One region of the Halomonas sp. AOP30-A1-24 genome, then DNA from elsewhere that is predicted to be linked to it. Evidence: riboswitches for the same ligand, from Rfam matches in the RefSeq annotation. Region 1 holds a riboswitch; each other region holds the start of a gene.
What was found. A riboswitch is a leader RNA that binds a small molecule or an ion and turns the genes downstream of it on or off. The one in region 1 is predicted to bind thiamine pyrophosphate.
Positions count from the first base shown of each region.

Region 2: it holds a riboswitch for thiamine pyrophosphate, as region 1 does, so the genes downstream of both, ACT3TJ_RS04395 (sodium:solute symporter) here and tenA (thiaminase II) in region 1, are expected to answer to the same signal.
Region 3: it holds a riboswitch for thiamine pyrophosphate, as region 1 does, so the genes downstream of both, thiM (hydroxyethylthiazole kinase) here and tenA (thiaminase II) in region 1, are expected to answer to the same signal.

Region 1 covers NZ_JBQSXL010000010.1:386-10,204, forward strand. The annotation lists gene ACT3TJ_RS07435 (methyltransferase domain-containing protein) at 26-628, opposite strand; TPP riboswitch at 759-911, shown strand; gene tenA (thiaminase II) at 1,002-1,670, shown strand; gene thiC (phosphomethylpyrimidine synthase ThiC) at 1,693-3,603, shown strand; gene ACT3TJ_RS07450 (DUF2955 domain-containing protein) at 3,672-4,835, opposite strand; gene ACT3TJ_RS07455 (HlyD family secretion protein) at 4,825-5,886, opposite strand; gene ACT3TJ_RS07460 (porin family protein) at 6,127-6,636, opposite strand; gene ACT3TJ_RS07465 (EamA family transporter) at 6,714-7,634, opposite strand; gene ACT3TJ_RS07470 (acetate/propionate family kinase) at 7,782-8,966, shown strand; gene pta (phosphate acetyltransferase) at 8,963-9,819, shown strand, end outside.
Region 2 covers NZ_JBQSXL010000005.1:107,168-116,986, forward strand. The annotation lists gene ACT3TJ_RS04385 (zinc-binding dehydrogenase) at 1-437, opposite strand, end outside; gene corA (magnesium/cobalt transporter CorA) at 515-1,483, opposite strand; gene ACT3TJ_RS04395 (sodium:solute symporter) at 1,480-2,868, opposite strand; TPP riboswitch at 2,858-2,962, opposite strand; gene ACT3TJ_RS04400 (hypothetical protein) at 3,228-3,920, shown strand; gene ACT3TJ_RS04405 (CoA-acylating methylmalonate-semialdehyde dehydrogenase) at 3,983-5,482, opposite strand; gene ACT3TJ_RS04410 (hypothetical protein) at 5,711-6,097, shown strand; gene ACT3TJ_RS04415 (potassium/proton antiporter) at 6,209-7,948, shown strand; gene ACT3TJ_RS04420 (DUF3581 family protein) at 8,076-8,783, opposite strand; gene ACT3TJ_RS04425 (hypothetical protein) at 8,892-9,819, shown strand, end outside.
Region 3 covers NZ_JBQSXL010000001.1:120,947-130,765, forward strand. The annotation lists gene ampC (class C beta-lactamase) at 1-929, shown strand, start outside; gene ACT3TJ_RS00535 (cupin domain-containing protein) at 1,061-1,726, shown strand; gene ACT3TJ_RS00540 (DUF6164 family protein) at 1,723-2,088, opposite strand; gene gloA (lactoylglutathione lyase) at 2,090-2,623, opposite strand; TPP riboswitch at 2,853-2,948, shown strand; gene thiM (hydroxyethylthiazole kinase) at 2,973-3,773, shown strand; gene thiE (thiamine phosphate synthase) at 3,773-4,387, shown strand; gene ACT3TJ_RS00560 (LysR family transcriptional regulator) at 4,384-5,304, shown strand; gene ACT3TJ_RS00565 (DoxX family protein) at 5,391-5,807, shown strand; gene ACT3TJ_RS00570 (DODA-type extradiol aromatic ring-opening family dioxygenase) at 5,911-6,648, shown strand; gene ACT3TJ_RS00575 (D-alanyl-D-alanine carboxypeptidase family protein) at 6,772-8,130, opposite strand; gene rplQ (50S ribosomal protein L17) at 8,405-8,791, opposite strand; gene ACT3TJ_RS00585 (DNA-directed RNA polymerase subunit alpha) at 8,831-9,819, opposite strand, start outside.

The sequences.
Region 1 (9,819 bases):
CGCTGCTTTAAACAAGCCGGTTCAATCAAACCGCATGCTTTCTCAAGATAAGATCAAACCGATGCCAGTGATGCATTACCAGCCCGCCCTCTCCTTCACTTTCGCGAAAAAGCTCGATCTCTAAACCGCCGCAAAGGGCTTCTACTGCATCCTTCGAGTGAAAGCTCATTGTTGGATGCTTGGCCCAATCATGCCGGTTACCGAAGAGGTGCCCGACAAATAACCCTCCCGGCTCAAGCGCTGAAAGGATCATGTTCCACAGTATGGAAAAGTACGTTGGCTCGCAGAACGGTAGGCTTAGCCCGGCGTGGATCAGGGCAGACGATGGCAGGCCTTTCAATTCCTCGAAACACGACGTCATCACCGTCAAATCAGCGCCGAGTAATTTAGGTTTTAGTGTTTCAACTCGCGCAATGGCATTGGGCGCTTTGTCGATCGCCAAGACCTTCCACCCTGACGTCAGCAGTAGTGCGGTTTCAATGCCGCCTCCACATCCTAAATCGATAGCATGGCCGTTACCTTTGGCTAAGCACTCATCCCCCAAGGCGCGGCGTAATAGCGGTGAGGCGGCTCGCGTTTGATTGGCGCAATAGAAAGCTTCCCAGCCCGTTTTGTTATCGGTGGTCAATGTCAGTACTTCCTGATCGCATCACGCTGTAATGATGAGTATTAATCGTCATAATCAATTCAAATTAACACGTAGCACCGTCGTCCGCCCCCTTGCATCTCCCTCCACCGCCACCTAGACTCGCTGAGTTGAATGCTTGACGGGGTGCCGGTGAATCCGGCTGAGATGGCGCAGGGCGTAGCAATTTTGCTGCCAAGCGCTGGTCCCGCTGAACCTGATCCGGCTAATGCGCTGCTTTTGATGTAGCGCGGGTACCGGCGTAGGGATCAAGCGATGGCGCCGGCTAGCTCTCTCCCACAATCGCTCGCCACCCTTCCGTGCCATTTCCTCGATCTTTTCGCCTGCCCTTCGGATCACCACCACCGGAGGATGTATGGGCTACCGCTTTACTGATTTAACCACTGCCTGCCATGACGATTGGCGCGCCTACATTGAGCACGACTTTGTGCGCCAGCTGGGCAACGCTACGCTGCCTGAAGCGTCATTTCGCCACTACCTGAAGCAGGATTATCTGTTTCTGATTCACTTCGCTCGCGCCTATGCGTTGGCCGCCTACAAAAGCCCTACGCTTGCCGATTTGCGCCAAGCCCATGAAGGTTTAAAAACCATTGTGGATGTGGAACTGGGCTTGCACGTGGGGTTTTGTAGCGAGTGGGGTATTTCCGAGGAGGCACTTGCCGAGCTACAAGAAGCTCGGGCGACCATGGCCTACACCCGCTACGTGCTGGATACCGGCAACCGTGGCGACCTGCTGGATTTACACGTGGCACTTGCCCCTTGCCTGGTGGGCTATGGCGAGATTGCCAACTGGCTGAACGCGCAATCCTCCACAGTGCGTGGCGGCGATAACCCGTTCGATGCCTGGATAGCGATGTACGAAAGCGAGGAGTTTCAGGCGGCCATGCAAGCCGAGCTTGAATGGCTGGATGCTCGCCTCGCCGACGTCCCCCCTGCCCGCTTTAATGAGCTCAGCAAAATTTTCCGCGATGCCACGCGTTTGGAAATCGACTTCTGGCAGATGGGCCTAGACCTTTCCCATTAATTCCAATAACAAGGATATAACCGTGAACAAAACCGTTACCCAGAAGACAGCCCGCTTTCTAGCCGAAACCGCCCAGGTCGATGCCGCCGCGATTTCCCCACTACCCGGTTCACGCAAGGTGTATCTTGAAGGCTCGCGCCCGGATATCCGCGTGCCGTTTCGGGAAATCAGTCTCTCGCCGACCAAAACGACTAGCGTGGATGAACATAACCCGCCGCTGCTGGTGTACGACACCTCTGGCCCCTACACCGACCCCAACGCTCAGATTGATCTACGCCGTGGGCTTCCCGCGCTTCGCCGGGCGTGGATTGAGGAGCGCGACGACACCGAGTTTTTAGAAGGCCATACGTCTGAGTACGGCAAACGCCGCGCCAACGACCCCATGCTGGCCCAGCTGCGCTTTGATTTGAAACGCACGCCGCGCCGGGCAAAAGAAGGCAAGAACGTTACCCAGTTGCACTATGCCCGCCAAGGGATTATCACGCCGGAAATGGAGTTTATCGCCCTGCGCGAGAATCAACGCCGCCAAGCGCTGGGCAATGCCGAGGTGGAGCGAATTTTGGGCCACCAGCATCGCGGCCAGAGCTTCGGCGCCAGCATCCCAGAAGAAATTACGCCGGAGTTTGTGCGCGATGAAGTTGCTCGTGGGCGGGCGATTATCCCCAATAACATCAATCACCCCGAAAGCGAGCCGATGATTATCGGGCGTAACTTTCTGGTCAAAATTAACGGCAACCTGGGCAACTCGGCCGTTACCTCGTCGATTGAAGAAGAAGTCGACAAAATGACCTGGGGGATTCGCTGGGGCGCGGATACCATCATGGATCTCTCCACCGGGCAGAACATTCACGAAACCCGCGAATGGATTTTGCGTAACTCGCCAGTGCCTATCGGTACGGTGCCCATTTATCAAGCGCTGGAGAAGGTCAACGGCGTGGCCGAAAACCTGACCTGGGAGGTGTTTCGTGATACGTTGATTGAGCAGGCCGAACAGGGTGTGGATTACTTCACCATTCACGCAGGCGTTTTGCTGCGCTATGTGCCGCTGACCGCCAACCGGGTGACGGGCATCGTCTCGCGCGGCGGCTCGATCATGGCCAAATGGTGTTTGTATCATCATCAGGAGAGCTTTCTGTATACCCACTTCGAGGAAATCTGCGAGATCTGCAAGCAGTACGATGTGGCGTTCTCATTAGGTGACGGCCTGCGCCCAGGTTCTATCGCCGATGCCAACGACGAAGCGCAGATGGCCGAGCTTAAAACCCTGGGTGAGCTGACCCACATTGCCTGGAAGCACGACGTGCAGGTAATGATTGAAGGCCCCGGCCACGTGCCCATGCACCTTGTGAAAGAGAACATGGACAAGCAGCTGGAGTACTGCGATGAAGCGCCCTTCTACACACTCGGCCCGCTGGTCACGGATATCGCACCAGGCTACGACCATATTACCTCGGGCATTGGGGCCGCGATGATCGGCTGGTTTGGATGTGCCATGCTCTGCTACGTCACGCCGAAAGAGCACCTAGGCCTGCCCAACAAAGATGACGTAAAGACCGGTATTATTACCTACAAAATTGCCGCCCACGCGGCGGATCTCGCCAAGGGCCACCCGGCAGCACAGCGGCGTGATAATGCGCTTTCCAAGGCGCGGTTTGAATTTCGCTGGGAAGATCAGTTCAACCTAGGGCTAGACCCAGACACCGCGCGGGAATTCCATGACGAAACTTTGCCCAAGGATTCCGCGAAGGTCGCCCATTTTTGCTCCATGTGCGGGCCCAAGTTCTGCTCAATGAAGATTAGCCAGGAAGTACGCGACACCTACCGCGACCGCACGCCAGAAAGCACTAACGACGCGGAGTCGGTTAAGCGCGGTATGGAAGAGCAGGCGGAGAAATTTCGCCAAACGGGAAGCCAGCTGTATCAGGAAGTGTAAAGCGGTTTAAAAACTCAAGGGTTAAACGCAAACAGGGGCCTGAAAGCCCCTGTTGTCGACGTGTTACGCTAACTTTCGGGTAGTCGCGTAGGCTCCCAAAGATTAAGCAGATAATGCAGGCAAGCCATGACGAGTAGCGTTACTACCAGCGCCACACTCATGGATGAAAAACGGTACAGGGCGCTATAGACAAGGTCCTGGCTGGGGCCTAAAGATTGACCAAACAAAATGCCTAAAGTGGTCATCCCGCCAAACCCGATACCTGAACCGCCGCCTTCAAGTATGTGTTCGCGCCCAAACAGCAATAGCCCCAACCAATAAAGCACAATCGCCAGCAGGAAGTGGTTGCTTTGCGTATAAAGCAGAAGCTGCATTATCAGCGCCAGGTTACACCCCAACAGCGTGCCGATGGCGCGTTTGCGAGCGGATACACGTGCACCGGCATACCCCATCGCGAACAGCACCAGAATGGTCGCCATTTGTGCCGAGAGCGACCCCTGCAGGTCAAACACCTGAAAAACGACAAAGGAAAGTGTCGCGGTAATGCCGCCCATCAACGTTTCATGGCGCATCTGCGCTTTCGTCTTGGTGCTTTTGGGCGGCGGTTGGCGGGGCTCAACGTCGGGGAAAAGTGTGTACATCAGCATGGCGATGAACACGGCGAGCACGCTGGCCACAAAATTGGAGGCCAACAAATCCGCTAGATCGACGCTGGGGTAGCTCGCAAAATGCAGCAGAATGCTTAAGGTTAATACGCCATTGGCCCCAAACAGAAACAGCGGGCCTTTTGCCATCAGGCTAAACCGAAACAGGAACATACCCAACACGACCAGCGTCATCACCACCGGCATATGTTTAAGCAGGCCGACCACCAGGCTGACTTCCAGCGCATTCACCGATACGTTACCTAAAAACTGGCGAATAATGCTGATATTCAGAATGGGCACCATACCCAGCAAAAACATCGGAAAAACGGTAAAGAAGACGCCGTAGTTCCAACCCATTAACTGACTGATAATAAATCCGAGCGTGCCGCCACCGGCCACCCGCAAACACTGGCGCAGGGCATTCTCACTCAGGCGATGATAGGCAGGTGCCTCTGGGCCAGCGCCGCTACGGCGGGGCGTGCGCTTAAAAAAACTACGCAGCGCGCGACTGATTGACCACGTGCTGGCATCCGCCGGTTTTGTATCAACGGGCCCTGCAGTAGTAGAACCCGCATCAGTAGACATAATGTAGCCAGCTGATCAGATGCGTTTGTAGCCATGCAAAGGGATGCGCCAGCGCATGTTCCCCCGGTAGCAGTTGCACCGTTGCCCGGGCGCCGCTTGGCAGCAGCGCAGCAATGGGTTCGTTGAGGACAATATGAATACGCAAGCGCTGCGCATCGCGCACCCAGCGGTCAGAGGTAGGAATATCCGCCAGTTGCCCATCAGCGGTCAGTTGCCCTTCCCGCACGCCAGCATCAAAAGCACTGACCTGCCCTTCAAAGATATGCCCTGGCATGGCATCGAAGATCACCGCAGCCGAGTCGCTGGGCAGTACGTGGCGTAGGCTTTTTTCACGGAAGTCGGCAACGATATCCATCTTCTGAGTCACCAGTGCGATCACTGGCTGCCCCGCCTGAACATAGTCGCCCACCTGAAGCTGCAAGTTCGTCACCTGGCCTGACTCTGCCGCCCGCACTTCGGTACGTTCGACGTCCAACTGCGCTTTCTCAAGTGCGTTGTCGGCTTGGCGCAAGCGCAGGTTGGTATTTCCGTTCTCGCCTAGCTGTACTTCCAGGCTCTGTATGTTCGCCTCGGCGGAAGCCACTTCTGCCAGGGCGGTATGCTCAGCCGCTACCTGCTGCTCGTACTGCTGGCGTGAAATACTCTGCCGCCCCACCAGGGCTTCGCCACGGCGCCGCTCGCTGCTGCGCTCCTCAGCCGTTGCCTGGGCAGAGGCCAGCACCGCCCGTGCGGCGGCAAGCTCCGCTTCAAGGCGCGTGTTTTCGCGCTCAGCCTGCTCACGGTTTAGCCGCGCTTGATCAAGGGCAAGCTGAAAGGGCTCGGGGTCCAGACGAAACAGCACATCGCCTTTGGCAACCTGTTGATGGTCACGCACGGTCACTTCTTTCACTGGCGCGCTGAGCTCTGGTGCCACACGGGCAACCGGGCGCATTACCCTGGCCTCGGGCGTCATGGGCATGAAGCTGTCAGCTATCAAGAAATAGATAAACAGCAGTGCAAAGGCAGCCAGCGCCACCTTCACCCAGCGGGCGAATTTTTGATCAGGGGACATGGAGTTTTACTCTTTGTTTTGCGCGCCTTCTACGTACGCGCAGAGCGCTTGTGGCCAGCAGATGCTTAATGGAATAGCGCATTTTAGCAAATGATTAGCAAGCTAACAATGAGCCACCCTTCTGCTTTATTAGCGTTATTTAGTAGTGCCCTTGGCTACCCAGAAAAAATTCATAAAAAACCCCAGAGCCAAAAGGCCCTGGGGTTGGATAAACCACTAACGCGTTTTAAGCGTTAATCATTAAAAACGGTATTTTAAGCCCACGCTTGCCGCATCGAAATCGTAGGCAGACTTGTCCAGATAACGCATGTAATCAGCGCTGATGGCCAGATTGTTGGCGACATCAATTTCACCGCCCGCGCCATAGGAGAAACCGCTTTCACTGTCGTGGTCGAAATCCACTTCAGTGACACCGATCAGACCATACAGGCGTGCATTGGGGGTAATAGGCGCGATGCCTTTTGCGTAAGCACCTACCAGGTAATCCAGCTTGGTATCACCATCGGAGCCACCGGTACCCAGATGCCCTTCGAGCGCGAAGTAATCATTGAACTGCGCACCACCGCGCAAACGCAGGCCTACGTCGTTACGTGAGGAACCGCGGTCAGGATCAAGGTTCCAAAACATGGCGTCGCCCGCCACGTAACCTTCAGGGTGACCAAATGATTGCTGTGCCTGGGCTGATGCAGCGAATGCACCCGCGCCGACCAAGAGTGCCGCAGAAGTGAGTGATAATACGGTCATCTTCATCGTCATGTACCTCCGTTAAAAAACAGTGTTTCCTTACACAACTTCATTGTGGTACATGTCCGAAAAGAACGCAACGTTTACCGCCCTTTGGATAGGCTAAGTGCGACAATACCACCCACCACGACCGCCCCACCCAATAACTGGCCAGGGCTTAGCGTTTGCCCTAATACGAAATAACCGATCACCAAAGAGGCGACAGGTTCGATATTCATGACCGGGGCGTTGCGGGCCATATCCAGGCGCGGCACAAAAATAAACAGTGTCGAGAACGCGGTGGCGTAAAGCAGCGCCAAAAGCCCCAACCCCACCCAGCCTTGGCTATTGTCAGGTAGGCTCATACCACCTGGCACGACACCTAAAGCCCCACCGATTACCATGGCGAAAAACACGGCTTGCATGGTTAAAAGACTGCGCAGCGTGCTGCCTACCTGAGATAAACGGTGCTCGGTAACCCATAGCGCGCAGGCGAAAACGAACGCAGCCAGCAACCCAAATCCAATACCGGCGACCCATTCCGGCCCCATACTGTCAGCACTGGAAAGCCACGCTGGAATATCCAGCACGACCAACAGCCCGATTAAAATGGTCCCCATAATAAGGCAACTGCGAAGCGACGGACGCGGCCCGCCCAGCGCCCAACTCAATAGTGCTAACTGAATGGGGAAGGTATTGACCAACAGTAGCGCAATAACAACAGGAAGCCGCGCAACCGCTGAATAAAGGCTGACACTTTGAATGGTGATAAGAAGGCCTACCACCAGTTGCCAGGGCCAGGTGCCCGAAGGCAGCCAGAAGCGTTTCTTCTGAACGATCACAAGGGCGAGCAGGATCAAACAGGCTACCCCGGAACGCGTTAATACGGCCAGCAGTAACCCTGTACCGTTATCAAAGGCAAGCCTGGCCGATACATGGTTGGCAGCGAACATGGTGCCAACGGTCATTAGCAGCAAAATGGCCAAGTGGCGCGGCAGGTGGTTGGGTAACGAGGACGTAGTCATAGGCTCCAGGCAGCAAAAGAACGTTAACCGCCAAGCATGCCCGGATTTGAGTCGAATGGCTAAACAAATATCCGCCTACGTTAATGCCCCTTGCCGCCTGTCACACTAACGTACAAACTAAACCTTTACTCTTTTGGTAGATTCTTTATGAATGCACCGGTGCTGGTTATTAATTGTGGTTCATCCTCTATTAAATACGCACTGATCGATCCGGCCCCTGATGCCCCGCGCTTAGCAGGCTTGGCAGAGCGCTTAGGCAGCGCCGATGCCCGTTTAAAAGGAATAAATAGCGCGGGGGGAAGCTTTAGCCATGCACTCCCCAATGCTGACCATACTCAAGTGCTCAACGCCATTTTAAACAGCCTGGAAGGACGCATTCCGGGCGCTATTGGGCATCGCATTGTTCATGGCGGAGAGAAGTTTACTCAGGCCGCTTTGATTGATAGTGATGTTATCAGTGCGATTAAGGCCACCGCCGCGTTGGCACCTCTGCATAACCCTGCCAACCTGGCAGGCATCAGCGCTACCCAAAAGATATTCCCAGCACTACCTCAGGTTGCGGTATTCGATACCGCGTTTCACCAAACCCTCCCAGTAAAAGCTTACCGCTATGCCCTGCCAGAGAGCCTCTACGCTGAGCACGGCATTCGTCGCTACGGATTCCATGGCACGAGCCACGCCTTTGTTAGCCAGCGGGCTGCCGAGCTTAGCTCTCGTGGTGCGGGCGGTTGGTTAACAGCCCACTTGGGTAACGGCTGCTCAACCGCAGCGGTTTGGAATAACCGAAGCCTGGACACCAGCATGGGGCTTACCCCCCTAGAAGGCCTGGTGATGGGCACGCGCAGCGGCGATGTCGACCCGGGCTTGCACGCCCACCTACACCGTCAGTTAGGCTGGTCGCTGGACAAGATTGATGACGTGCTGAATAAGCAAAGCGGGCTATTGGGGCTTTCTGGCTTAACCAACGATATGCGTGAAGTCGAGGAAGCAGCAGAGCAGGGTCATGAAGGCGCCATGCTGGCGCTGGATGTATTTTGCTACCGCATTGCTAAGTCGCTTGCTGCTCTCTCTTGCGCACTGCCGACGCTTGATGGCGTCATTTTTACCGGTGGCATCGGCGAGAACTCTCCTCTTGTACGCAGCCGCGTTATCAGCCTACTGCCTCACTTTGGCTTTGCCCTTGATGAGGCGAGCAATGACGTGATGATTCGCGGTAAAGAGGGCAAGCTGGACAGGGCAAATCACCAGGGTCCCGAAGCCTGGGTTATTCCTACCGACGAAGAAGGCCGTATCGCGATGGAAACACGTCAATGCCTGGAGGCCCAAGCATGAGCTCGTCCCCCTCTCAACCTCAAGCCATTCTTCTGGTGCCCACAAGCATGGGGGCCGGATTAACCTCAGCCTGTTTAGGCTTGATTCAGGCGCTCGACACCATTGGCCTTAAAGCCGGGTTTTTGAAGCCGTTTATGCAAAAAGAGCTGAACGGCCCGGGCCTTGATCGCTCAACGGCACTGGTGTCTCGCACGCTCAACCTGCGCCCGCCTTCGCCGATCTCACAAGCCCGGCTGGAGCGCCTGCTGCGCGATGACCAAACCGATGAGCTAATGGAAAATGTGGTCGAGCTTTATGAGCAGGTAATGCAACAGGCTGAGCGGGACGGTAATGCGCTGGATTTAGTCGTAGTGGAAGGCGTAGTGCCTACCCAGTACACCACGTACGCGACGCAAACCAATGCTCAACTGGCGCATGCACTTAATGCCCGAATCATTCTGGTGGGCACCGGGGATTTAAACGAGCCACAGGCACTTGCTGAAGAGCTGGATATGCACGCCAGAAGCTTTGGCGGGGTTAGCTCGACCCGCACGTTGGGCGGCATCCTGATGCGCATGAAGAACCTGCCTTACGGCCAGGAAGATGACCTTTCGGCAGCGCCGGGCACCATTAAACCGCAGCTTGAAGAGTCGGTGCTTAACGAGCTTCGCGGCTATTCACCGTCACTAGCCACCGACAGTTTTCACCTAATCGGCATCGTGCCTTACAGCAAAACACTCAATGCGCCCCGCACGCTGGACGTGGCACGGGCACTAAGTGCCAAGGTGCTGAATGAAGGCGATGCGGCAAGCCGCCGGGTAATGTCGACAAGCCTGTGTGCGCGTAGCGCGGCGAATGCGCTGCATATCTTTAC
Region 2 (9,819 bases), on a different contig from region 1:
ACCGCAATATACTCAGCGTAGCCGCCATCGGCCCCATGGCCGTAGTAGTCGGGAGTGAGATTGATATCCCGGCGCTCATCCGCATAAATATTGAAATCAAGCAGGCCACGCTGGCCAACCCGCTTAGCATCCACGCCTTCGCCTACCGCTACGATACGCCCGGCTACATCTGCCCCCTGAATACGCGGAAACGTTAAGGTGGGCGTGCCACCCATGGCAAAGGACGTCACGTCGCCTTTCTCTTTGGTGGGATACAGGCCTTCACGCGCTTTACGGTCGGTATTGTTTTTCGCGGTCGCCGTCACCTGGACCAGAACATCACTTGGGCCGGGTAACGGCGTTTTGACGTCTTTACGGTAATGCAGTTGTTCGACGCCACCATGCCCGACCAAGAGCATGGCAGCCATCGTAGAAGAAACGGCGGTAGATTCAGGCATTGTCAGGCTCCTTGATACAAAGGAATAAGACTAGCCGACCATAGCAAACTCTTGCTACCCCTTAAACGCCTGCTGAATTAGAACCAGCCCTTTCGCCTGAACACCCAAATCAGCACGCCACCGATTCCTGCCATCATGCCTAAAATGAAGAAGTAGCCATAGCGATAGTGCAGCTCCGGCATATAGTCAAAGTTCATCCCGTAGATACCCGCAACAAACGTTAACGGAACAAAAATCGCCGTAATGACCGTTAGAACGCGCATTGTAATGTTCAGTTGGTGCGACGAGATTGATATGTAACCGTCTACTAAATCACCGCAAATGTCGTAATACATCTGAGTAAGCGTATAAAGCCGCTCAAAACGTTCGGCAACATCGTTAATGGCATGCAGCGTTTCACTTTCCTCACGCGGGACGTGCTCATAGTCGTAGACAGTTAACTCTTGGGTAATCCCTTTATGATAATTAAACACGCGCCGCATCTTAACCAGCCGGGAGCGGTACATGGTAATTTTGCGCATTAATACATCGTTACCATTTTCATGTAACTCATCTTCTAAATCGCTTAATTCCGCTTCAAATTCAAGCAGGCTATCAATGTAATACCCAGCAGAGATATACATCACCTTGAGCGCCACCTGCTCCGGTGATTTCGCTAATAACGTCTTACCGTGCTCCTTAAAGAGCCGCTCAATGCTCATGGCAACGCCTGGATGTAGCGTCACTAGAAAGCACTCACCAATAAAAAAGCAGACCTGCTGAGGAACAAAGTTTAGCTGGGCATCAAAAGATGAAATACCGCGGTAAATAATCAGTGCGTGGTTATCAAACTCTTCTATTTTGGGTGGTACACGCTCCTTATGGGCATCCTGAATAGCCATGGGGTGACACTCAAATTTACCCAGTAGCCGCTCAGCAGATTCTGCTGATTCCCCCTGCATATCGATCCATATATGACTGCCGGGGGTATTCTGCCATGTGACAAAAAGCTCTTCGTTCCCTTCATGGGTTTCGCCATCAGGGGTCGTCAAAATACTGCGAATCATAACTGTCCTTGGTTCCAGGGAGTTCTTGAATACGCTAATAACACGCTTACCACCGTGGAAGCTAACAACGCACCTAGAAACGGCGCTAGTGTGGGTACACTGTTCGGAAAGCTTGCCGCCATTATCCCTTCGCTTATGCTGGCGTGGCTCATCCACCCAGGCAAGATCGCACCCAATAGACCCGCCATGCCGCCACCGATAGCCGCAAGAGGCGTCATGCGCCGCCACAAGCCCAGCAGCACGGGCACCACGGTTGCAGCGCAGACTAAATCAGCGATTAAAAAAAGACGTAAAACAGACACACCCTGAAGTGCGACAACCACGACAGGCACCATAAGCAAAACGGTCATCCAACGTGTGAGCGCGATAGAAACGCTTGGCTGTTCACTGCGCGACACGATCAGTGAGGCAATACCGCTTTGTAGCGTATCTACGCTGGACGCCACCAATGTAACGGCAAGCACTAGTGCCGTTATAGCTAGCCAGGGTGGCGCGTTATTGAGCAGTGCAAAAAAAGGCATGGGCGGTTCGCCCAGCGGAACACCGTTCATGGCAGCAAGCATACCCAAACCGCCAATCACCATAACGATCATGACCGTGGCGCCCCCTCCTGCCCAAGCCCCGCGGGCCAAACTTTGGTCATCACGTGCCGCCCATACCCGCTGCCAGTAGCCCTGGTGAAACAAGTTCGCTGCGGTAACCGCGATGACAAGCGTTAGTGCCACACTAAGCGCATCAGAAGTGGCGATAGAGGGCCATGTCGCACTGCTCGGCATGGCAGGCAAGTGCCAAAGGGTGACACTGGAAACCACCACTAACAGTGCAAGCAGCAACCATGCCTGCCAACGGTCAGTGGCCAGGCTTGCGCGCAGCCCACCGCTTACCGTGTAAAGCAACGTAGTGAGCGTTACTCCAATAATCACCCAGCTCGACGGAACATCAGAAAGCAGCGAGGTGATCGCTCCAATAGCGGTTAATTCAGCGGCTAAAAAGCAGGCCATATACACCACGGAAACCAGCGTTACCCAGTGGCGTACGCCGCGCCCATAGCACGCCTCGGCAAACTCAGCGATGCTCCGCCCCTCAGGGAGAGCCCGGCGTATAGACGGACCATAAAAGCCAAGGACGATAAAAGGCAGTGAGGAGCCAAGGGCATAGCCTGCCAAGGCCAATGGGCCAATAAAAGCGCCAATTTCTGGCGGCGCAAACAAAATCCAGGCCCCCATACCAGATGCAACAAAAGAGAGCCCTAGCGTGGTGCTGGTTTGTGAATTACGAGCGGTTACAAAGTCATCCAATGAGCCTTTACGCCCACGGGCTTTAAGGCCTAAAAATGCAAAGCAACAGAGCGCCGCGCCCAGCACGGCTGACGTTAGGTATGGCATGTCGCACTTCCTCCGCCGGTACTAACCGGTTCAGGTTCCAGGGTCTGCGTCATAGCATTCTCAGCCACGCAACGTGGCTCCCCTGGCGACAGTGAATTGAGAGCGTATCCTGATGTAAAGCGAGCTAACCGCCAAAATGAGCAGCTACTCGCGCCGTATCCTAGCCGCTAAATAGCTAACAGGAAAACGGTTTACTTCTGCTATTCATTCGCTACAACGTTGTCTAGACTAACAAAAGCTGCTGTACACTGAGTCAAAGCATTACAAAATAAAAGTAGCTTACCGCCATTAGTGTTATAAAACATTAGTGTTACAAGCGTCGCACAGGAGAATAAGCGACGCGCTTACAGGAAACCAATATGTCATACACCGAAGCCAAGGAGCATACGCAAGGGCGGCTCAATACTCTGTTTGCTGACCCCTACCGTGCGTTTGAAAACAATACCGATGAGCGCCAGCTTCACGTTCGCGTAATGCTTTATATGCTACTGGCCCGCCCCATGTCACGAGGAGACATGACGCTACGCGTGATCCATGGCTGGGAGAACGGTAGCTGCGAGCCTGGCGACTTACAGCATGCTGACTACGTTTTAAATACGCTAGATGATGTAAAGCGCGCGGTAAAAGACTTCGACCAGGCCACGAAGCAAAACGCTCCGCTACCCTCTGAAGACCCTGCCATTTTGGCGATGCCTTTAGCAAATGTGATCGCCGATGCCAAAGCCGAAGGGCAAGCGGTCACCGACGATATACCCAAAACGCCCGCACGCTGGTCTGCGCTTGAAGGCGGCTTGGCACTTTATACGCTTTTTAAAATGTATCACCGGTTGGTGTATGGCGAGGACGATGTCTACCGCTGCTCCCAATGCCAAACGGCCTTAGGCCCGCGTGAAATTCATGAATTTCATCTAGAGGAGAGTGAGTTCGCCCTTTTAGTGCCCCTTGTCGGACAGCCAAAAGAGGCGCCGTCTCTACTCGTATTGCATGAAAGCCAACTTAAGCCGATTGAAAAGCTACTGGAAGAAAGCTTGAGCCTGCTGAATGATTTTTAAGCCTTGAGTACAACAACGTCACTGGCCCCCACAAGAGCCAGTGACTGCTTAGTAAGTAAGCGTTAGCTTAATGCAATAGTACTATTGATACCGCTTGAAACGTTTTCAGGCTCAAACCAGCGTGCCGTTACCGTTTTGGTTTGTGTCCAGAAGGCGATCGCCTGTTTGCCATTTGGCCCTAAATCACCGAGCTTTGAAGCACGTGAGCCAGTGAAGCTGAAATAGGCAACCGGCACCGGGATTGGCACGTTGATACCCACCTGCCCCACGTCTATATCAGTTTCAAAGCGTCGCGCCACCCAGCCAGAATTCGTGAAGATAGACGTGCCGTTGCCGTTAGGATTAGCATTAATAAACGCAATTGCTTCGTCGAGTGTTTCCACGTTGACAACGCAAAGTACCGGCCCAAATATCTCTTCACGGTAAATGGTCATCTCCGCAGTCACATCGGTAAATAACGTCGGCCCCACAAAATTGCCCTTCGGATAATCGCGTACCTGGCAGTTACGCCCGTCAAGCAATAGCGTTGCGCCCTCCTTTTCACCGGTCTCGATAAGACCTAACACACGCTCCTTGGCGGCAGGCGATACCAGCGGCCCTAAATCGGCATCCTGTTGGGTGCCAGGCCCCACTTTCATCTGGCCTGCAGCATCCACAATATCATCAATCCATTGTCGCGCCTCACCGACCAGCACCACGACCGAATTAGCCATACAGCGCTGGCCTGCGGCGCCAAATGCTGAGCCCAGCAGATTGTTGATGGCTTGGCTGCGATTTGCGTCGGGCATAACCACACAGTGGTTCTTCGCCCCCATCATCGCCTGCATACGCTTACCCGCATCTGCCGCCCGCTTGTAAAGCAATGAGCCGACGTGGGTTGAGCCAATAAACGATAGCGCTTTAATCGTTGGGTGATCGACAATCTGGTTGGCAACCTCAGGACCGCCGTGCACCACGTTCAACACCCCAGCTGGCACACCGGCTTCATGGGCGAGCTCCACCAAGCGCATGGTCGAGCTGGGATCCTGCTCAGAAGGCTTCAACACAAAGGTGTTGCCTGTCGCGATGGCCAGCGGAAACATGAAACAGGGCAGCATGATCGGGAAGTTAAAGGCCGTAATACCGGCCCCTACGCCTAGCGGCTGATGTAGCGTATAAACATCGACGTCGCTTGCCGCGTTCTCGGCCACCTCTCCTAGCTGGAGCGAGGTAATCGAGCAGGCGTGTTCGACCACCTCCAGACCTCGCCCTACTTCACCTTTGGCGTCTGGCAACGTTTTGCCATGCTCTTCGGTGATTAAGGCGGCTAGTTCATCGGTGTTGTCACGAATCAGTGCCTGCAACGCCAGCATAATACGCATGCGCTTTCCAAGCGGTACCTTGCGCCACTCTCTAAACGCATGATGGGCGCTTGCAATCGCATGCTCTACTTCTTCTGCCGTGCAAAAAGGCACCCGGGCAACCACCTTTTGGGTCGCCGGATTAACCACATCACGCCACTCCTGGCTTTGAGACAGGACGGCTTGACCATCAATGATCATGGGAATTTCGCGAACGGCCATTACGCTTGCTCCTGATTATGATTGTGTTTGTAACAGAGGCAGTCTGTATAGCTGCCCCAGGGCCAAGAATAGGGTATATCAGCAAGTTAACGTAAACGTCAACTAACGGTTAGTGACAATCCCGATTAGCGATGACAAGACGCCAAAGACAGTGCAAACGCATGTTTAACCGCTTGACCTCCCCTCCCAATAAGGGATGATAATACGGCGCACCCAGGAGATGTCTCTTTGCCTCAGCAATACATGCCCACCGCTATGACGTCTCTCCGGCTCGGCCAAGTGGGCCTCTGGAGCTTGGCGCTATTGCTGTGGTGCGCCGCTCCTCACGAGGCGATGCCACGGGCTGCTGAGCCAGTTCATCACTCAGCCCTGGAAGACCACGCCAAGCCGCTGATCGTGCTGGCTAACCCACTTAATCGCCTTAGCCTGGACCATGACAAGCGACGCCAAAACCCGGTAGTAATTCAAAATGATACCGGGGTGGCTCTGCCCGCCCATGAAAGATGGCCTGGTATTGCGCCTGCCGTTTATCACTGCGTATTGAATACCCTTGGCTCATCGAACCCTGGCTTACCAGGCGGCCTTCCTCCCTGCAGAGCACCACCCTACGCTTAACAAATAACGACGGTTAACAGAGGTGCATAACGCCTCTTTGCCACGTACATGACACCAGGCATTTATTATTAAAAGGTCTGGCCATATCAAGTTATTTCAGGGATCGTGCGTATGTTTCTGGTGGACCAACTTATTTTACTAGCAGCCATCCTGCTACTGGTCGGCATTATTTCAAGCAAGCTGTCAGCTCGCTTGGGTATGCCGGTACTCGTACTGTTTTTAGGAACCGGTATGCTTGCGGGGGAAGCAGGTATTGGCGGTATCGACTTTAATAATCCTGGTTTGGCACACGCGCTAGGCACGTTGGCACTGGCAATGATTCTGTTCGATGGCGGCTTACAAACGCCCCTCGCCTCAATCCGCCTGGTGTGGAAGCCAGCCTCGCTATTGGCCACGCTCGGCGTTTTGATTACCTCAATGATTACCGGGGTCGCTGCTGCTTATATTCTAAAGCTCCCCCTGTTGGATGGTTTATTACTCGGCGCCATCGTCGGCTCCACCGACGCCGCTGCGGTTTTCTCATTACTGCGTAATGCTGGCATCCATATTAATCAACGACTCAAGTCTACGCTTGAAATTGAAAGCGCATCCAACGACCCGATGGCGATTTTCTTAACCATTGGATTACTTGAAGTACTGGTTAACGATATGCCCCTTGGAGTGGGCCTGTTAAAACTCTTTATCCTGCAAATCGGGGTAGGTGGCGCCGTCGGCTTGCTGGTCGGCTGGGCAGCCGTTCAACTTATTAACCGTATTCATCTGGTCACATCGGGCCTTTATCCCGTTCTGGTTGCGGCATGTGGGCTCTTCGCCTTTGGCGTTGCTGCGAACCTTGGAGGCAGTGGTTTCCTGGCGATTTTTATTGCAGGCGTCATGATCGGCAATCGCCCGATTGCCTTTCAGCGCAGCACGTTTTTGTTTCATGACGGATTAGCGTGGATGAGCCAGATCGTCATGTTCGTGGTGCTTGGGCTGCTGATTAATCCTGTTTCCCTACTGGATGTATGGCTGGAAGGCCTGATGATTGCGGCTATATTAACCTTGGTGGCTCGCCCACTCGCCGTCACTCCCATTCTAAAAATGTTCGGTTTTACGAACCGCGAAACCGGGCTGGTTGCCTGGGTAGGCCTGCGTGGCTCAGTGCCCATTATTTTGGCTATTTTCCCACTGATTTTCGGCCTGGAAGGCGCTGAACTTATCTTCAACGTGGTGTTCTTCGTGGTATTAATTTCTGCCACTATTCAAGGCACTACGCTGCCTTACTTGGCGCGTAAACTAAAACTTACCGAACCACCGCCTGTTGTGCCTGCCGCCAGTCTGGAGATTACTTCATTGGAGGATGTTGACGCCGACATTGTGGAGTATCGGCTAGGCGACTTTACTCGTGCAGCCAACCGTCGTTTATCGCAACTCGCACTGCCTGACGGCACAGTGGTGGCCATGATCACCCGTGGCAAAGACGTTATCCCACCGCGTGGGTCCACTCAATTACAGCCAGGCGATCACTTGTTTGTCGTGCTGCGTTCACAGGTTCTGCCGTTTGTTGACTGTATTTTTTCAGAGGGAGCCACGGTCGACAACTACCAACTCCCCAACCAAATATTGCACCTGAAAGGCAACACCAACGTTGACGAAGTATTTAGCTCCTATGGCATTACGCTAGACCGTGATATGCACTGCACATTAGACGCGCTTCTGCGTGAGCGATTGACGGACGAACCGCGCATAGGTGACTCAATAACGTTGGAAAACGTGACCCTCTCCGTTCAAGGCGTACTTGATGGGCGCATTACCACGGTAGGTTTGGTCATCAGTCAGCCAGAACTCACTGTAGAGCAACACCCCGCCTGATCCCCATACGTAAAGGCCACCCGCTATTAACGGGTGGCCTTTAGAAACACTTCAACGTGCTGCAAAAATGTTCTGCAAGAATCGCATTTCAGAACCAGTTCTGCTGGGTTAGCTCTGCAGAAACAACTCAGGCAGCTTCGTAGGCGGCTTTAAGCCGGTAAAACTCATCAACAATGGCGGCCATTTCAGCGGCGTCATAATGACAAAGGCCACTGACCACCAGCTTTTTAGAGCCGACACCGATTGCAGCGCCCTTCGATTCAATGGAAAATTCAAGCAATGCGTCTGCTCGCTTCCCCTGCACATCCAGCGATGAGCGCGTTAAGGCGAGGCCTGGTGTAAACCCATCCAAACGCTCTAATGAAAAACCCATGCTATCGTAGATAACCAAAGGGCGTTTAGGGTTAAACATTACCCCATGCTTTTCCATTAGCGGCTTTAAATAATGCGGGAAATTTTTGCCTGAGAACGCCACATAGCAGCGAGCAAAGGCTTCAATAGCAGCGCTATCGTGGGTCGTCTCGCCATCACGAACCACCTGTAAATAACATTTTCCACTCTCATCACTTACGTGAAGCTCGCCATTTTCTGCTTCACTAAAGAGCAGTGGCGTATCAGCACTTACCATATTGGTGAAGCGAAACTCCATTTGCCGCGACAGCCCGAACTTTACCAGTATTAGCGTAAACAACAGGTCACCAGGCACGCAGAAACGTCGCGCACCCGGATTATGGATCGGGTTGTAATCACCTGCCACGCCTTTAGCGAAACGGCTGGCCTGCTCGGCGGAGACCACTACATACTCTCCGTGTTGCGCGTAAAAATCCTTGAACATGGCGTTTGCTGCCTGCCTAGCGTTGAAATCGAAAACCCATAACTATCCAGCGTCGCGCATAATGCCATAAAACGCGCGCCAACAGGAGTCACCTGCCAGGAAGCGAGTATGTCAAACACGAACATTACTAAAAAGCGCTTATCCCGCGTTGTATTGGCTACCTTGATCAGTAGCCTGTTTATCATAACGGTTTGGCTGGTGGGCAGCTACTGGTTGCTGAATAGTCAGTGGTTACCGGAAAGAATTTCTCAGTTTGAAGGTATTGAGGTTCGCTGGAGCCAAGGAACTAGCCGCCACCCTGGACGCTGGGAAGTAGACAACCTTTATCTTGCCCGTGAAGACGATGCGCTACCGATGGCAATTGAGGCCGAGCATGCCACGCTCACACTCTCGTTATGGTCGCTACTGCGCGGCGAGTTACATATCAAGGCATTAGAGGCCGAAGGAATTCGCCGCTTAACGGTGGGTGATATCGCCCTTGAAGCGCAGGGCACGCTAGAGGTGGCTGATACAACCCTTAGCCGTGAAAACCTGGCCATACCCCATGTGAACCTGGCAATCACAGAAGGCCGCCTGATACGCCCAAGTGACCACGCCACACTGGTTAACGCCATAACCCTTGAAGCCACCGCAACACTTGATGAGATCACGCCCACGGACCCGGCCACGGGTGCACTTAACCCTGAACTGCTAGCGGCACTTTCCGCAACACTTGATATTAAGGCGCAGGCAGATGCCTGGAATGTATTCATGCCCTACCTGGAGGCCATTCCGTGGCTTTTCCTGGACGGCCGCGGCGCACTGGAGGGCTATATTGAACTGGTCTCAGGCACACTTAAACCAGGCAGCCTGCTTACTTTGAAGGCACCTGAATTACGTTTAACGCTGGATGAGCGAACGCTTTTAGAGCACGATCAACCAACGACCTGGAGAAAGGCAGATGCACCGCCCCCACGCCACACAGCAACCGGTAGAGGAAGCGTCCAGCTACGCGTAGCCGATCACCACATTGATTTTGAGACTCGCCTGCAGGATG
Region 3 (9,819 bases), on a different contig from region 1:
CCGATACGCTGTTTGAGCTGGGTTCCGTCAGCAAGACGTTTACGGCGACGCTGGCGGCTTACGCTCAGGCCAGCGGTGCTCTGTCACTTTCTGACTCCGCCAGCCAGTACCTGCCAGCCCTTGAAGGAAGCGCCTTTGATAACATCAGCCTATTGGAACTGGGCACCTACACGGCGGGTGGGCTGCCGTTGCAGTTTCCAGATAGCGTCAACAACGAAGACGACATGGTCGCCTACTACCGCCAGTGGGCACCGACGTATGCGCCCGGCACCCATCGACTCTATTCAAATCCGAGCATTGGATTACTCGGTTACCTGACCGCCCAGCGGCTTGGAAAACCTTACGCCCAGTTGATGGAAGCGCATGTGTTTTCAGCACTCGGCCTTGAGCACAGCTACTTGCAGGTACCTGAAGACGCCCAGGCGAACTACGCCTTCGGGTACTCAAAAGAGGATGAGCCGATTCGGGTGAACCCCGGCGTACTGGATGCAGAGGCCTACGGGGTAAAGTCGAATAGCGCCGATATGCTGGCGTTCATTAACGCCAACATGGACAACTCCGCGGTGGATGAACCGCTGCGCGAAGCACTGGAAGCAACCCGGATGGGTTACGTCAACATGGGCGATATGACCCAAGGCCTCGGTTGGGAGCGCTATGCCTACCCTGTGTCGCTTGACCAGCTACAAGCAGGCAATTCGATGGAGATGGTGCTGGAGGCTAACAAGGCCGGGCAGCTTCAGCCACCGTTACCGGCAGATGACGATGTGTGGTTTAACAAGACGGGCTCAACCAATGGCTTTGGCGCCTATGTCGCCTTTGTACCCAGCCAGCAAATAGGCATCGTGATGCTCGCCAACCGCAATTATCCCAACCAGGCACGTATTGAGGCCGCCCACCATATTCTGACGACGCTTGCGGCGACGCCCTGAAAAAAACCGCCTTTATACCACGAGCCTTCCTAAAGGCTCGTCATTAAAGCGCTCTTTTATGCATTGCATTTTGGGTGGTGGATAAGGAGACTTGCACTACCGCGATCCCCCCACTGCAAAGAGCCAACACCATGCGCCTTAACGCCGACTTTAGCCACTTTGCCTGCGTAACGCCGGACCAATATCAATGGGTCGATTCGCCCAGTGCAGGCGTCACACGCATGATGCTTGATCGCATCGGCGAGGAAGTCGCCAGAGCGACCAGCCTGGTACGCTACGCGCCCAACAGCCAGTTCACCGCACATACCCACGACGGCGGGGAAGAGATCCTTGTACTAGAGGGCGTGTTCGGTGATGAGCACGGCCGCTACCCCGCGGGCACCTATCTGCGCAATCCTATCGGTACGGGCCACACCCCGCACATAGGCGATGAGGGCGCGCTCATCCTGGTGAAGCTTCACCAGTTTGCAGCCAATGACATTCTTCAACTGGCCGTTCCTGCTCACCGTTTACCTTGGCAGCCGGACCGTCGCCCAGGCATTACCTATAAAATGCTGCATACCTTTCACCAGGAGCGCGCCAGCCTGGAGCGGTGGGAGGCGGGCGTGACGATTGTCTACCCAACGCTGGGCGGTGGCCTGGAAGCGTTTGTTCTGGAAGGCACCTTGTGCGACGGCGATACCGAATACCCGACGGGCAGCTGGTGTCGCTACCCTCCCGGCGCCGCTCCCCAACTTAGCGCGGGCAGCGAAGGGGTCAAGCTCTACTTAAAACGCGGGCACCTGCGGCTTGATTAACGTGTCAGGCCAAGAAATGGCAACAGCGTAAGCAGTGCCACCATGACGACCGCCACCATTACCAGGGTGACCTGAAAGGGATGCGCCGCCAGGCGGCGCCATAAGGTAGGTGCATCGCCTTGGCTCACGGCCTCGGCGTGCGCTTGCCGAGCCTTGGTGAAGCGCTCGGCTTGATACACCGCCAGTGCTGCTTCGGCCGCCTCACGCTGGGTTTCATCACGCAGCCAGATCGCGTCCACCCCTAAGCGGAAAAAACCGGCCTGCGTTTCATAGGTATCAAAACCATGTTCTGCCAGTAGTGAGCGGACTTCCATGGCTTCTTCATCGGTAACGTAGCGCAGCCGAAACAGCAAGTGTGCCATATCAGTCGCCCATCGCCGCCATTAGGTCGGCCTGGATAACTTCGATCCAGTAGCCGTCCGGGTCTTTCACAAAAATGACGCCCTGCATTTTGCCTTGGTCCGCCCGCTTTATGAACGTTACATCGTGCTCATCAAACCATGCCTGGGCCGCTTCCAAGTCCGGTACGCTAAAGCAGATATGTCCAAAGCCCTGCGGTTCGGCATTGCCATCGTGGTAGGCAAAATCGTCCTGGTCTTCGGTGCCCCAGTTATGGGTAAGTTCTAACAGCCCCTTTTGGCTGAAGGTCCAGGCCGTACGCGCCTGGGTATCTTCCGGCACCTGGTCGCTGGCTTCCAGGTTCGCCAGAAAGTAGAGCGAAAACTGCATCTCTTCGAAATCCAGCCGACGCAGTACCTGCATGCCAAATACCTGGGAGTAAAAGGCCAATGAACGCTCGGGGTCTTTCGCCCGCAGCATCGTATGGTTTAAGCGAAACCCTTGGGTTTGCGCAGGGGCCGGACGAACGCCTTTATGCTGTTCACCTTGCAAAGTCATCTTGGGCTCCTTGTGGGGAATTATGCTGTTAAATGAATTGATTGAGCGGTTATCTTTGACAAAAACCATACCGTGTACAAGCCTATCTCTAACCGTTTCACACCGCATGATACCGTTGTGATGACATACCATGAGGGCAGAACAGCCATTATTCCAGCCCCGCTTACCCTACCGGCCTCCCCTTACACATCGCCTGCGCTTTACAGCACCGCCCAAGGCAAGGATAGTAGCCTGACGACAGGGGCGCTTGAGACGCTCAAGCTGAGATGCACCCTTAGAACCTGAACCGGATAATACCGGCGTAGGAAGTCGCGGTGTCATCACACCCGATCTACGCTGTGAGGTGGCCATGACATCACTCCCGCTGAGCGACGCGCTTTCCGCTGTACAACGCACCACGCCGTTAGTGCACTGTATTACCAATTTTGTAGCGATGAACAGCACAGCTAACTGCCTGCTGGCTGTCGGCGCTTCCCCTGCCATGCTGCATTCAACTGAGGAAGTCGCTGAGTTTACTCGCTTGGCCGGGGCACTTTCGATCAATATCGGCACGCCTTCACCACACTGGGCAGAAGGTATGCAACTTGCCGCCAGAACGGCCAACGAGAGCAATACGCCTTGGGTATTGGACCCGGTTGCGGTGGGCGCCACTTACTACCGTCAAACGCTTTCACAAACGCTATTGGCTTTTAAGCCCAGCGTGATCCGTGGCAATACCTCAGAAATCATGACGCTTTCCGGCTTGACCCACGCGGGCCGAGGAGTGGATGCCACAGCCTCTACGGATGAAGCGCGTGAGGCTGCCATAAACCTCGCCAAGCAGCAACGCTGTGTTGTCGCGATGACCGGCGTTCAGGATTTTATTACCGATGGCACTCAGCACTGGCGTCTGAGCGGCGGGCACGCGCTTATGCCGCGTGTCACTACGCTTGGCTGTGCGTTAAGTGCCACCGTTGCCGCCTTTGTAGCGGCCAGCCCCGAAGCTCCCTTGAACGCCACGTTAGCCGCACTTACAAGCTTTGCTATCGCGGGTAGCCGCGCTGGACAACAGGCGGCAGGCCCGGGTAGTTTTCAGGTAGCCCTGTTGGACGCCTTGTATCAGCTAACACCTACAGACGTCCGTCAGTTTACCGGGCTGGAGGAAGGCTAATGCGTTTTGATCTTTCGCTTTATCTGGTCACTGACGCTCAACTCTGTAAAGCCGCAGGGCTAGAGCGCACCGTGATTGAGGCCGTCAAAGGGGGCGTCAGCTTTGTTCAACTGCGCGATAAACACGCAAGCGATACCGACATGATTGAACAGGCCAAGCGTTTGAAAGCCGCCCTGGCGGGTAGCGGGGTACCGCTGGTGATTAATGACCGCTTGAACGTTGCCTTGCAAAGCGGCGCCGATGGGCTGCATGTCGGCCAAAGCGATACAGCGGTTCAAGAGGCACGGGCAGCCATGGGGCCAGAGGCAATTATCGGGCTTTCGATTAATACGCTTGAGCAGCTTCACGCAGCCCCCGTGGCCCTGCTCGACTACGTGGGCCTGGGCCCGGTGTTTACCACCCAAAGCAAGCAGGACCATGCTAAACCGTTGGGGTTTGAAGGCCTGGCTCAATTAGCCGCGGCCTGCACCTTGCCAAGCGTGGCCATTGGCGGGCTCAAGGCTGAACACGCCCAGCAGGTCGTTGCAGCCGGTGCCAATGGCTTGGCGGTTATCTCCGCCATTTGTGGCCAGCCTGACCCTTACCAGGCCGCACGGGCGTTGGCTCGGCCATGAACCAGCTCGACCATATTGCCGCTTTTGTCAAAGTTGCCGAGCTTGGCAGCTACACGCGGGCCGCTGAGGCGTTGGATCTTTCCCGCACGCGGGTATCACGCGTTGTCATGGCCCTTGAAGAGACGCTCGGGGTGCGGCTTATTCAGCGCACCACGCGGCGCCTGCATTTAACCGCCGAGGGCGAGCGCTACCTTGCGCATGCCCAAGCGATTTTACAGGCCCTTGATGAGGCTGCCGCCGACGTAGGCAGCGGCATTTCTGAAATAAGCGGCCGTTTACGCATCAACGGCCCCATGAGTTTTGGCATGCGCCACCTCTCCCCGCTGGTGGCGCGCTTTATGGTGGCATATCCTGGCCTGGATGTACGCCTGGATTTAGGTGACCGCCGCGTGGATCTTCTCGAAGAGGGCTACGATGTGGCCATTCGTATTGGCAACCTGCCCGACTCAAGCCTGATCGCCAGGCGCCTGACGCGCTGTCAAATGCTGTTTTGCGCATCTCCGGCGTACCTTGAAACCCATGGCGTGCCGGCAAATGCAGAGGCGCTTGCGCACCACCGCTGCCTGCGTTACCGCAGCGATTTAGCCAATAGCAACTGGCGTTTTGAACATATGACACTGACACCCCAAGGCCCGCTTGAAAGCAACAATGGCGATGTTTTAACCCATGCCGCCGAGGCAGGCATCGGTATCGCTCATCAACCCAGCTTTTTGGTAACGGAGAGCATTATCGCTGGGCGGCTGGTTCAGGTACTGCCGCACATCCCCCCCAAGATGCTGGATATTCATGCCATTTACCCTGCGCGACGCTTTTTACCTGCCAAGGTAGAGCGGTTTATTGAGTTGTTAACGGACGCCTGGGGTAGCCCGCCTTACTGGGAGCAGGAGATGGGATTGTCGCCTATTTCGCAACAGTGATGTTTGGTACGCGTGGATTATCTCTGCCGTCAATGAACGTAAAGTGTCCCCATTGAACTTTCAGCACTGCCCAATGGAGATACCCCATGAATGCATCTTCTTCCACCATGAGCACGAACCTTCAACCCCACGCCATCGCTCTGCTGCGACTATCACTTGGCGTGATGGCACTCGCCCATGGCCTGACCAAGGTGTTTGTGTTTACCCTGCCGGGCACGGTCGCCTACTTTGAGTCACTGGGCCTACCAAGCGTTATAGCCTACTTAACGATTCTGGGAGAAGTTGGCGGCGGCCTGGCCTTGATTCTGGGTATTTATACGCGCTGGATTAGCCTTGCAATGATTCCTCTGCTGCTGGGTGCTACGTCCGTGCATCTTGGCAACGGCTGGGCGTTTACCAACGCTGGCGGTGGTTGGGAGTTCCCGGCATTCTGGACCGTTGCCCTGCTCGTGCAGGCAGGTTTAGGCGGCGGCAGCTTTACACTGAACCGCCGCGTTAGCTAATCGCGTTAGGCGCACCCAAACGAGTTTATCTATCACCTTTTCTCCGCCATGCCTTTGCTCGCGCCCTGGTCACTGCCAGGGCCTTCTGCCAGGAGACGTTGTTATGCTACCCAGTCTTTTTATATCCCACGGCTCTCCCATGCTGATCCTCACCCCTACGCCTGCCCATCACTTTTTACGTTCGCTGGGCAAGCGACTGACGCCCAAGGCGATCATTGTGGTTTCGGCGCACTGGGAAAGTCAGACGCTGAAAGTCAGTAACAGCCCTTCGCCAGAAACCCTTCATGACTTCGGCGGCTTTCCCCGCGAACTGTTCGAGCAGCAGTACCCGGCACCTGGCGAGCCTGCACTGGCCAACCGCTTGGCCAAATTACTGGGGGCCTCAGAAGTGGAACGAGGGTTTGACCACGGCACCTGGGCACCTCTTTCGCTGATGTTTCCCAAGGCGGATATTCCTGTCGTTACGCTATCGCTGCCTGTGCGTTGGTCTAACGACAAGCTCGTTGAGCTGGGTAAGCGCCTGGCGCCACTGCGTGAAGAAGGTATTCTAGTGATCGGGTCGGGCAGCCTGACCCATAACCTTTACGAAACCATGCCGCTTGATAACCCGATGCCCAACTGGGTCGGCGCTTTTGCAGAGTGGGTCGATACTCAGCTTGTGAACAATGACCGTGAGGCGTTGCTTGCCTGGCAAACGGCCCCCGAAGCGAGCAGGAACCATCCAACGCCCGAGCATTTTCAGCCGTTACTGGTAGCCATGGGCGCAGGCGATGATGTCACACCGCTCCACCGCAGCGTTGAGCATGGCGTGCTGGCAATGAACGCGTACGCCTTTGCCTAGCCTAAGCGATTGCGCGCGTACGTGTGCACTGGTGAAAAGCCGTTGTGGGTCGTGACATCAACCATAAAAAAACCCCACCAGCTCATAAAAGCTGGTGGGGTTTTTTGACATTTAAAACAAGGCTTAAAGGCTTGCGTTGACCACCATGCACTCCATGCCTTGCAGTTGTAGTTCACGGCAGGCTTCACGGGCGCGATGCTCATCCAAAGCCACCAGGCGAGCACGGTATACCGGCGTCTGGCCTTCAAGTGTATCCACCTCCACGCGCCCGGCCAAGTTTTGCGTTAAGCGTTGGGCCGCTTGTTGGGCCAGCTGTTGAGCCTGCCCTTGCTGGCTAAATGCACCCACCTGGATACCCCAGGCGCCGGCCGGGGGAGCTTCCACCAAGCGCTCACTTTGAATAAAGTCCTGCAAAGGGTCAGCGTTAGACGCGCGGGACGCCTCGGCCGGGCCTTCAACGGTGATCGTGGCCAGTTGCTCGTCTACGCTGGTATTAGGGGCAGGTGACAGCGTGGTCGTTTCAATACTGGCAAGCATTTGGCTTGGCGCAGGTGTTGGCGCCTTGGGGGGTGCCACGGGAGGTGTAGAACCACCAAACCCCATAAACTCCTGAGAAAAACTGGTATTGGCGACCCATGTACGCTGATCGCGCAGCTCAGCGCGCATAAAGCCTCGGTCGAGTAAATCGGCCATATGAGTATCACGCGATGAAGAGCTAAACCCTCCCATCACAATGGCAACCAGCCGCCGGCCATCATGCACGGCAGTCGTCGCGACGTTAAAACCAGAGGCACGAATAAAGCCGGTTTTTAAGCCATCAGCGCCAGGGTAGTCGCGCACCAGCCGATTATGACTGGTGTGGCGCTTGTCGCGATAAGTAAATTCCTGAAGACCGAAGTAATGGTAATACTGTGGAAAATCCTGCATGACACGCACCGAGAGCGTGAGCATGTCCCGCGCGGAGGTAATTTGCTGGTCATCAGGAAGTCCCGAGGCGTTGCGGAAGGTCGTGGCTGTCATACCTAACTCTCGCGCCTTTTCGGTCATAAGCCGCGCAAAGCGCTGCTCGCTACCGCCCAACGCTTCAGCCACCACAACGGCGACATCATTCGCCGAACGCACAGCCAGGGCGCGGATAGCGGTATCGACAGGAATCGTACTGCCCGCAGAAAGCCATAATTTGGTAGCGGGCATGGCCGCGGCCTGGGCAGAAACAGCGAGGGGCTCATTGAGCGTTAAAGTGCCACTTTCCAGCGCTTCAAAGGTCATGTACAGCGTCATCATTTTGGTCAGCGAAGCAGGATAACGCGGTGCATCCACATTTTCTGCGTATAAAACTTCACCGTTATCAAGGTCGACCACAATACCTGCGTAACGTGGATTCGCCTGCACGGTCGAGGTGGTGATGATCAATAGCAGTAACATCGTTACCGCTAGCCATGCCCTCGACGCCTTGTTATCGTTTACTCCCCTCGTCACCATGTCTGCCCCTTGATGATTCATTTACGCTGGAAACGAGACGCACACTTCTTCCTCGGCCTGCACGCGTACACCCCCGCATTGAATAATGCGCCATGAATCAGTTCCCAAGGGTAAACAACTGCAGCGCCAATGGCCCCGTCAATTCACTCTAGACTAGCACGCTCGTCGGACAATTTAACGTTTATAGCGGCATTACTCGATACGCCAGGCATAAAAAAAACCGACCCAGCTGGGTCGGTTTTCATTCTGCTTTAAAGAGGCAGCAACTAAAGATTTACTCTTCAGCAGCGGCTTCTTCAGCAACCGGACGGTCTACTAGCTCAACGTACGCCATAGGCGCGTTGTCGCCGGTGCGGAAACCGCACTTGAGAATACGGATGTAGCCACCCGGACGCTCGGCGTAACGCGGACCCAGCTCATTGAACAGCTTGCCAACGGCTTCTTTGGAACGTGTGCGAGAGAACGCCAAACGACGGTTCGCAACGCTATCCTGCTTGGCTAAGGTGATCAGCGGCTCGATAACGCGACGCAGTTCCTTGGCCTTGGGCAGGGTTGTCTTGATGACTTCATGTTCGACCAGCGAGACAGACATGTTCTTGAACATGGCCTGACGATGCGAGCTGGTGCGATTCAGATGACGACCACTCTTACGATGACGCATGGTTGTAATTCCTTACCAAACTGGGACTCAAGTCGACACTCACGCGGTGGCCTTGTCGTCCTTCAGGCTAGCGGGCGGCCAATTTTCCAACCGCATGCCGAGGGACAAGCCGCGCGCCGCCAAAACGTCCTTGATTTCATTCAAGGATTTTTTACCGAGGTTCGGTGTCTTCAACAGCTCAACTTCTGTGCGCTGGATAAGATCACCGATATAGTAAATATTCTCGGCTTTTAGGCAGTTCGCGCTGCGAACGGTCAACTCAAGATCGTCTACGGGGCGCAATAGGATTGGATCAACGTGATCTTCTTCCTCTTCGACTTCCTGCTCTTTATCAGCTTCAAGGTCGACGAAGGCGGCCAGCTGCTCTTGCAGAATGGTCGCACTGCGACGGATAGCCTCTTCCGGATCCAAAGTACCGTCGGTTTCCAGATCGATAATCAGCTTATCGAGGTCGGTGCGCTGCTCAACACGAGCGGCTTCAACCGAGTAGGAAACGCGGCGGACAGGGCTGAAGGTGGCATCCAGCTGCAGGCGGCCAATAGCACGGGTCTCTTCATCAGAGCCACGGGCGTCAGCCGGTTCGTAGCCACGACCCAGCGCTACCTTAAGCTGAATTTTCAGCTCGGCACCTTCATTGACGTGTGCAATGACGTGGTCCGGGTTGACGATTTCGACGCTATGATCAAGCGCAATGTCGCCAGCAGTGACGACGGCTGGGCCCTGCTTGTTCAGCGAGAGCACCGCCTCATCGCGGCTGTGCATCTTGATCGCAACATCTTTCAAGTTCAGGAGGATTTCGATGACATCTTCCTGCACCCCTTCGAGCGCACTGTACTCGTGCTCTACACCCGCAATTTCAGCCTCTACCACGGCAGCGCCGGGCATAGACGAAAGCAGAATGCGACGCAGTGCATTCCCCAGGGTGTGACCAAAACCACGCTCGAACGGTTCGAGAACGATTTTGGCATGATGTGCGCTGATTTCTTCGACCTTGATGTCGCGAGGACGAAGAAACTCTGTCACTGAAC